DNA from 2 places in the Paenibacillus sp. FSL E2-0151 genome. Region 1 is predicted to be linked to the other one. Evidence: predicted binding sites of a transcription regulator. Region 1 holds the regulator's gene; the other holds the start of a gene.
What was found. The regulator CtsR, encoded in region 1, represses protease genes until heat stress. The targets are predictions, from matches to a motif close to ATGGTCAATAAAGGTCAAACA.
Positions count from the first base shown of each region.

Region 2: a site for CtsR is predicted at 2,361-2,381, ahead of clpP (ATP-dependent Clp endopeptidase proteolytic subunit ClpP). Genes of this name have one in related genera too.

Region 1 covers NZ_CP150308.1:6,225,332-6,229,593, forward strand. The annotation lists gene MHI55_RS27780 (ATP-dependent Clp protease ATP-binding subunit) at 1-684, opposite strand, end outside; gene MHI55_RS27785 (protein arginine kinase) at 869-1,939, opposite strand; gene MHI55_RS27790 (UvrB/UvrC motif-containing protein) at 1,968-2,492, opposite strand; gene MHI55_RS27795 (CtsR family transcriptional regulator) at 2,524-2,985, opposite strand; gene MHI55_RS27800 (GNAT family N-acetyltransferase) at 3,447-4,262, opposite strand, start outside.
Region 2 covers NZ_CP150308.1:183,671-187,932, forward strand. The annotation lists gene MHI55_RS00905 (SIMPL domain-containing protein) at 1-21, shown strand, start outside; gene MHI55_RS00910 (DUF4163 domain-containing protein) at 411-1,508, shown strand; gene clpP (ATP-dependent Clp endopeptidase proteolytic subunit ClpP) at 1,676-2,272, opposite strand; tRNA gene MHI55_RS00920 (tRNA-Arg) at 2,449-2,523, opposite strand; gene MHI55_RS00925 (sugar-binding domain-containing protein) at 2,982-4,007, shown strand; gene gap (type I glyceraldehyde-3-phosphate dehydrogenase) at 4,114-4,262, shown strand, end outside.

The DNA.
Region 1 (4,262 bases):
ATTTGCAATGATTTTTTGTGCAAGGCCTTCAGCAATCGCTGTTTTACCTACACCTGGCTCACCGATCAATACCGGGTTGTTCTTCGTACGACGGCTGAGCACCTGGATGACACGTTCAATTTCTTTACTACGTCCAATGACCGGGTCAAGGTTATTCTCTCTGGCGTATGCCGTGAGGTCACGTGCCAGACTGTCCAGCGTTGGTGTGCTTACATTGGCAGGTGTGCCATTATGGCTGGATACAGCTTCACTGCTGCCAAGCAATTGCAGCACTTGTTGACGTGCTTTGTTCAGGCTAATTCCTAGGTTATTGAGCACACGTGCTGCAACACCCTCGCCTTCACGAATCAATCCAAGCAGGATATGCTCTGTGCCTACATAAGTGTGGCCCAATTTACGAGCTTCATCCATAGACAGTTCAATTACTTTTTTCGCACGTGGCGTATATGCAATGTTGGTAGGTTGCTCTTGGCCACGGCCAATTAGCGTTTCTACTTCATCCTGAATTTTTTCCAATCCGAGTCCCAGGCCGATCAGTGCTTTGGCTGCGATGCCTTCGCCTTCACGAATGAGGCCGAGCAAAATATGCTCAGTACCGATGTTATTATGACCGAGACGGACAGCTTCTTCCTGCGCGAGTGCGAGCACCTTTTGGGCCCGTTCCGTAAATCTTCCAAACATCATATCTCCTGCACCTCCATGGTTTTGGATAAAACGAGGTCATGTAATGAAATAACCGTCGTATTCTTCATATCATTTTTGTTTGCAGCCGTGCTGCGAATAAAGTCATTCGGCATTTGTACATGCCTTATTATATAAAAGCCGCAATGCGGCATGAAACCATAATTCAATACTATATCAGGCTAAACTAGGACTGCTTCGCTGCATTAATCGTATCACGAATCAACTGAGCACGGTATATGTCACGCTCATCTGTGCGCATATCTTCCCCGAATGTTTTCTGCAAAAATCCCGGCTGTGTCATCACATTCAACTCATTCATTACCGTGATGGACAGTCCATCCAACAATCCGAGATCCACGCCAAGGCGTACATCCGATAAGCGCTGTGCAGCTTCCTTGGAATCAACAATAGCTGCATGAGACAATATGCCATAAGAACGCATGACACGATCCGTAATCCGCAGTCTGGAGTCGGTAATTAACCGTTCTCTGGCTGTACGTTCATGACCAATCATCTGTAACACAACACCATGCAGGTTCTCAATGACTTCCTGTTCGGTCTGTCCCAATGTAATCTGGTTCGAGATCTGGAACAGGTTACCCATCGCCTCGCTACCTTCACCGTATATTCCTCTTACCGTCAATCCCACTTGGGAAACTGCGGTTAGAATACGGCCTATCTGTTGTGTCATCACCAGGGCAGGCAAGTGCATCATAACCGATGCTCTAACACCTGTACCTACATTAGTAGGACAGCTGGTTAAGTATCCTCTGCGATCATCAAAAGCATAATCCACGTGCGCTTCAAAAGCATCATCTATTGCGGAAGCTTTCTCCCAGGCTTCTTTCACCTGGAACCCCGGATAGAGGCACTGGATACGAAGATGATCCTCTTCGTTAATCATAATACTGACTGACTCATCCTCACTGAGAATAACCGCACCATTCCTGGATTCATTCGCAAGACTTGGACTGATGAGATGTTTCTCCACCAGCACCCGTTTGTCGAGTTCGTCAATATCGATCAGATCCAACGTATGAAAATCCCCAAAGGCATGAACGTCATCGTATTGAAGTACTTCGCTCAGCTTATTCAGCACCTCTTCCGATTGCTCATTGGAAGCCAGCATCGGAAACGGAACATGCTGAAGGTTGCGTGCAATCCGGACACGGCTGCTAATGACAATTTCGGAATCAGCCGCATCACTGCGCATCCAGTCGCTGAGCGCCTTCTCTGTAAAGCGCAGATTAGGCATTACGCATCCCTCCTACTCATGACAAACTTTACTCCTGAGCTATTCCTTTTTCAAGTCCTCTGATCTGGTCACGGATCTGGGCCGCCTCTTCAAATTCCTCTTGCGCGATGCTCTCTTGGAGCTCACGCTTCAGATCAGCGATTTGCCGTTTCACCTTGATGCGACCACCAGCTCGTGCAGGCACTTTGCCTACATGGGACGTATTACCATGAACCCGCTTGAACAAAGGATCCAGACGACTGTCAAAATATTTATAACATGAACTGCAGCCGAACCGGCCTATCTTACTAAATTGTGCGTACGTCATACCACACTCTTCACATTGAAGAGCTTTTGCAGGTGGTGTTCCTGCCGATCCACTTTTGCCGGCTGGATCAAAATCAAGCAATCCGGACAACAAGTTGTGAATGGAAAACCCACCTGCTGTTCCAGGGATCATTTCCCCTTTTTCACGGGCACATGACTCACAAATATGGAATTCCGTCTTCTCTCCATTTACGATCTTCGTAAAATGAAGTGTCGCCGGACGTTTATTGCATTCTTGGCACAGCATATTGATGTACCTCCTTTGACCCCGATAGTTTTCATTTACCGAGCAAAGATATTAACATCGCCTTCAACATTCTGGCACGAATTTGATCCCGGTAAGGAAGTTTGACCAATATAACCTCTCTAGATACAGCAGCTCGCATCAACCCGGCTTCCCGTTTGTTCAAGAAGCGCGCTTCTTCCAGTTGATAGATCAGACCTTCGGCAGCTGTCTGCCCGATCTCTTCACCAATACTATGGTGCAAATGATTATGCAGAGCTGATTGGGCCGGTAATTCAATGCGCTGTATGCGAACATAACCACCACCGCCGCGTTTACTCTCTACCAGGTATCCCTTCTCGAGTGTAAAACGTGTGCTGATGACATAATTGATCTGGGAAGGTACACATGAGAATTGATCTGCCAGATCATTACGCTGAATTTCAACCATTCCTTCGGGACTTTCATGCAAAATACTCTTCAGATATCGTTCGATAATATCAGAGATATTACGCATCCAATCATCCTCCACTGTCTGAAACGTTAAGTCAATAAGGACCCACACGCCCCCACAGAGTACACCTTCTCTACCCATTTAACCAATCAGGGAAACAGCGAATCTTGCTTCCACAGGTGTTAACAGGAGAGCGAAGGAAGCACGAAGGTCCTTTAATATTCCCTTGATCCTCCGATGAAATGAATCCCGTATATTGGCGATCATGCATCAGATTGTAGAAAGAAAGCTACTTAAGTATTAAACCTTTAGTTGACTTTGACTTTCTTTGACTTTATAACCATTATAACATATTTTGTGGTTTTGCCAAGTGGGGTCACTATTCATTTTTTACGATTTTACACGAAATATTCCCCAGACACAAAAAAACCTCCCCAAAATTGCTGGAGAAGTCCATTTGTCTTTCAATCACGCCGTATTTCTATATAAGCTAATCAAGTTAAATGGAGCAGTGGGAATAGTCATCAGAAGAAATCGAGCAAATAGGTTTCCCGTTCAGGAATCGCTTGTTCCAAAGCCTTGATTGCTGTGTTCGGTCCGTGAATTCTTCCGATTCGTGCCATTTCCGTTGGTCTGCGATATCCCATGAGCACCGCGGTAAGGGATTGAATATCCACCTTAATGATCTGATCATCAGTAATTGGCTCCGATGTTTTCCATATGGACGCTGTTCCGTTCATTGCTACGTTTAATTGCCATACCCCTTCATTCCATGGAGCGTGGGCATCTTCTACCTGAAGTACAATCTGAACCGGTGAGTCCTGGCTTGCAAATGGATACTGGGATATAAACTGCTCTACACTAACGATACGCGCCATAAAATAAGGTACAATCTCCTGCTGAATCCGTGGGTTATCCAATTGGAAGGCAAGCGTATCACTGGCAGGCGCCTGCAACGTAACTTCCTGGATCATGGAATCATGGTTAGCAATAAAGGTCCACAGCCCTTGCCTAGCCTCTTCATTCAGATAGATGATCTCTTTAATGGTAAATTTATTTTCCTTAACCTCATATAAAAGATAACCTTGTGCTGCATCAGCTTCATCGTAATATACAGCCTTCTGGCTGGTCCCATTAACAAGAACTGAATTCTCCCACCTTGCATCATCCCGAACCAGAGTTCCGTTATAACGCTCAGCATAAGCACTGTATACTTCCTTTAATATGCTGAGGCCCGGATCCCCACGCCGAATTGTTCCAGGTGTCGCTTTTTTCTGAGGCAAATGAGCTGTAGGTACTTTATAACGTTTAAATTCAACATACGTCTCCCATCCATACTT
Region 2 (4,262 bases), 1.0 Mb from region 1:
ATCACGTATGAAATGAAATAAACAAGAGTGAACTAAGGATTGTAAGCTCAAGTAACCTTTATAAGTGTCATTTGAAGGGTAAAATGAAATAATGACAAAGACTTTGTCCTGTGGACAGAGTCTTTTTTTGTTGGAAAAGCAAACTTTGATGAAGTTAGATAGGAGGGAACTTTATTCGAAGCAACATGAAATGTTGTATATTGGTATCTTTTTTGTATAGTTGTTCGTGACAAAAAGGTCATATCCCCATATATTTTCCTACTGATATTCATCAACATTGTAACTCGAGCTGTAAACCTTTCCGAATTCGGGTTAATTATAATAGAGAGGTGAGCGTATGAGATATGCGATCAGGTCAGGATTACATACGCAATGATCCCTAATTGTGAATTCAGAGAGGAGTTTTATATATGACATCATGGAAAAAATGGACAAGTGCATTGCTCGCAGCAGGAATTATTGTAGGTAGCGGTTCGGTGTGGCAGGACAGTTCGGTTCAGGCGGCATCGGTATCCTCGAAAGTGACAACCACAGCTGAGGTGACCCTGAAGTCGGGTGGAAAAACACTGACTCAAAAAGGACTTCTTCAAGGTGGCTCAACTTGGGTATCTCTTACGGCGGTTAAAGATGTGGCAGGTGGGACTCTGAAATATGATGCGAAAACCAAAGAGTACGCTTTGACAGCAGCCAATAACACGATGACGATCAGCCTATTGGATGGCGAGCCGAGTGTTCGAATTAACAACTATTATCCTCAAGTGGACGCAAAGCTGATCAACGGCAGATTATATATCCCATTCTCGGCAATGAGAGATTATCTGGGTGTACAGGGGAATTGGGATGCCAAAACCAAAACGTTGTCACTCAGCAAGTTGAAACAAAATAACGTTAAAATTAAAGCGGCAACAGTTAATGTCACTGTAAAAAATGCTGAAGTAGATGTTCAATATCCACAGGTGAGTGGACTTGCCAGCAAAGAAGCTGAAGCGGCGATCAATAAAGTGCTGAAAGACGAAGTGGATACTTATGTAGCTGACTTCAAGAAACAGACATCTGAATTCGGCGGTGCAACCGCCAACCGTCCATATGCATTTGAGAGCTCCTATGTAGTGACGTACAACGAAAAAGGCGTGCTGGGACTCATTACACAACGATACGAAGATTATGCTGGCGCTCATGGCATGACATACCGTACGGGCCACACCTTTGCACTGGACACAGGTAAGGAGCTTACGTTAGATGATGTGCTGCAAAATAACAAAACGATGCGCGAGACGTTGAGTAAAAAAGTGGGTGAGCAACTGAAAGCCCGCGGTGGATACCTCGACGGTTATAAAGGTTTGAATAAAGATCAAGATTACTATGTGACACCAACGGGTGTAGTTGTGTTCTTCCAGTTGTATGAGTATACGGCGTACGCAGAAGGCTTCCCTGAAATGCCATTTACGTACAAAGAGCTTCTCCCTAAAGGCACAGAACCTTTCAGTAATGTAAATGGAACCAAATAAAGAATCATTATTATGCACTCTTAAGTTATTTTTCTTATAAAATGAAAAAAGAAGCCCCCATCATAATTATGATGAGGGCTTCTTCTCGTATAGACAACACAATTATATGTTGCTGATTACGTTAGGTGTTGATTATGTTAACGCATAGACCGTGGTCTACGTCACACTTAGATGCCTTGTGATCCTACGTTTTCGATAACTTTATCAATGATACCGTAATCGGCGGCTTCAGCAGCACTCATGAAGTAGTCACGATCTGTATCTTTCTCAATCCGCTCCAGCGGTTGACCTGAACGCTCAGAGATGATGCGGTTCAAGGTATCACGCATTTTCAGGATGCGGCGAGCACGAATTTCGATGTCAGAAGCCTGACCTTGTGCACCACCAAGTGGTTGGTGAATCATAATTTCACTGTTTGGTAATGCAAAACGTTTACCTTTTGCACCGGCATTCAACAGGAATGCACCCATGGAAGCCGCCATACCTACACAGATGGTAGATACATCCGGTTTGATGAATTGCATTGTATCGTAAATCGCCATACCGGCTGTAATCGATCCGCCTGGGCTGTTGATGTATAAGTGAATGTCTTTCTCCGGATCTTCCGCAGCCAGGAACAACATCTGTGCCATAATGGCATTAGCCACTACGTCATTAACATCGCTACCAAGGAAAATAATACGATCCTTCAGCAATCTGGAGTAGATGTCGTAGGCGCGCTCACCCCGGTTGCTCTGTTCAACGACCATTGGAATAAAACTCACGTGAAAAACCTCCTTGGAATGTAAATGTTATTGGTGTTTATACTTAAACTGTTACCGTATTACCCACATAATAAACAATTCCAAACAAAAAGTCAAAGAAAGTCAAACTAACTTGCAAAAAAAAGAAACCTTTCCGGTTTCATTGGTTAAATGGGTTATGAGCTGTTAAATAAAAATGGCGCGCCCGCCAAGAATCGAACTTGGATCTCAGGCTTCGGAGGCCTACGTCATATCCATTGGACCACGGGCGCACATTAATTTGCTACCAATTTATGTAGCTTTCTAAATATATGACAGCAATAATGATTATAGCTCATGAAATATTTAATTGCAAGCAGTTCGTTGTGGTATTGGTTTGGATTAACCTAAAAATGATCATGATGAAGAAGAGTGGATAAAGAGTGCATTTAAGTAAATGCTATTAGAGGTTTTGGACATGCCGTATGAAATGTGATTCTGAGCGATATGTAGATCGAATTCATTTGTTTCTTCTATATATGGTATGCGTGAGCTAGTCCTAGATCATGAAAGTCTAGGATTGTGAAAATAGGCGCGTACAAACGCTGAATGCGTGTCGAAATAACACGTTGAAACACTTGCATGTCACGTCAGTTTTAGGTAGAATAGACGTGGGACTTAAAAAGTTAACCCGGGACGTTTTAGGGCCACGAAAGAGAGCTTAGAACGAGAACTTGCGGGAGTGGAAAGCATGCGAACGATTTTAGAAGTACAAAAGCAGCTTCTGCCTGATCTCATGGATATCTTGAAAAAGAGGTATACGATTCTGCAACAGATCATGTTATCGGATGTGATCGGACGGAGAACGTTAGCTAATTCCATGCAGATGACCGAGCGGGTTCTGAGGGCTGAGACCGATCTGTTAAAGGCTCAGGGACTTATTGAAATTGACAGTGCAGGAATGAAGATCAGCGAGGCAGGGTATGATTTGCTGCAGCAGTTAGAGCCCGTAGCCAAAGAGCTGTTCGGATTATCCGAGCTGGAAGAGCGCATCAAGCAAGCCTACGGTCTGCAAAAGGTAGTTGTGGTTCCTGGTGATTCGGACGTTTCTCCATTTGCCAAAAGGGAACTGGGCAGAGCTGGAGCGAAGGCTCTCGGCAATATCATGAGTGACAACGACGTTGTCGCCGTTACTGGCGGTTCAACAACGGCCGAAGTCGCAGAACAACTAAATCCGCCAACATCGCTCAAAGGTGTCTGGTTCGTACCGGCACGCGGTGGACTTGGAGAAAGCCTTGAAATTCAGGCTAATACGATCGCATCCACAATGGCAAAACGGGTAGGGGCGCAATACAAACTCCTGCATGTACCGGATTTGCTCAGTGATCATGCCTATGAATCATTAATCCAGGACCCTAGTGTTCAGGAGATTCTGCAGCTGATCAGGCAATCACGGATTGTTATTCATGGAATTGGTGATGCCGTAGAGATGGCTAAAAGACGCAAACTTGCGACGGAGATTATAGATGAACTTCAGGAGCAAGGGGCCGTATCTGAATCTTTCGGTTATTACTTTAATGATCAGGGTAAGGTGGTACATACCATGCTTACACTGGGTATGCGACTTCAGGATATTGAACGAACCGATGTTGTGATTGGAATTGCAGGTGGCAAAAGCAAAGCTGCTGCTATACATTCCGTGTTACGATTTGGTCAGGAAGATATTCTGATTATTGATGAGGCTGCTGCCGAAGTCATCGTTGCTGAAATGGAATAAGGTTTTACTTTGCATCACAACTATTGTTGTCTTGACGGACTTCACCGTCTGTCTTGAATATATAAGTTTCATAAAAAATTAATCAAAACTTGGGAGGAACTTACTCATGATTAAAGTAGGTATTAACGGTTTTGGACGTATTGGACGCTTGGCATTCCGCCGTATTCAAAATGTAGCAGGCATCGAGGTAGTAGCAATCAACGACTTGACTGACGCTAAAATGCTCGCTCATTTGCTCAAATATGATACAACTCA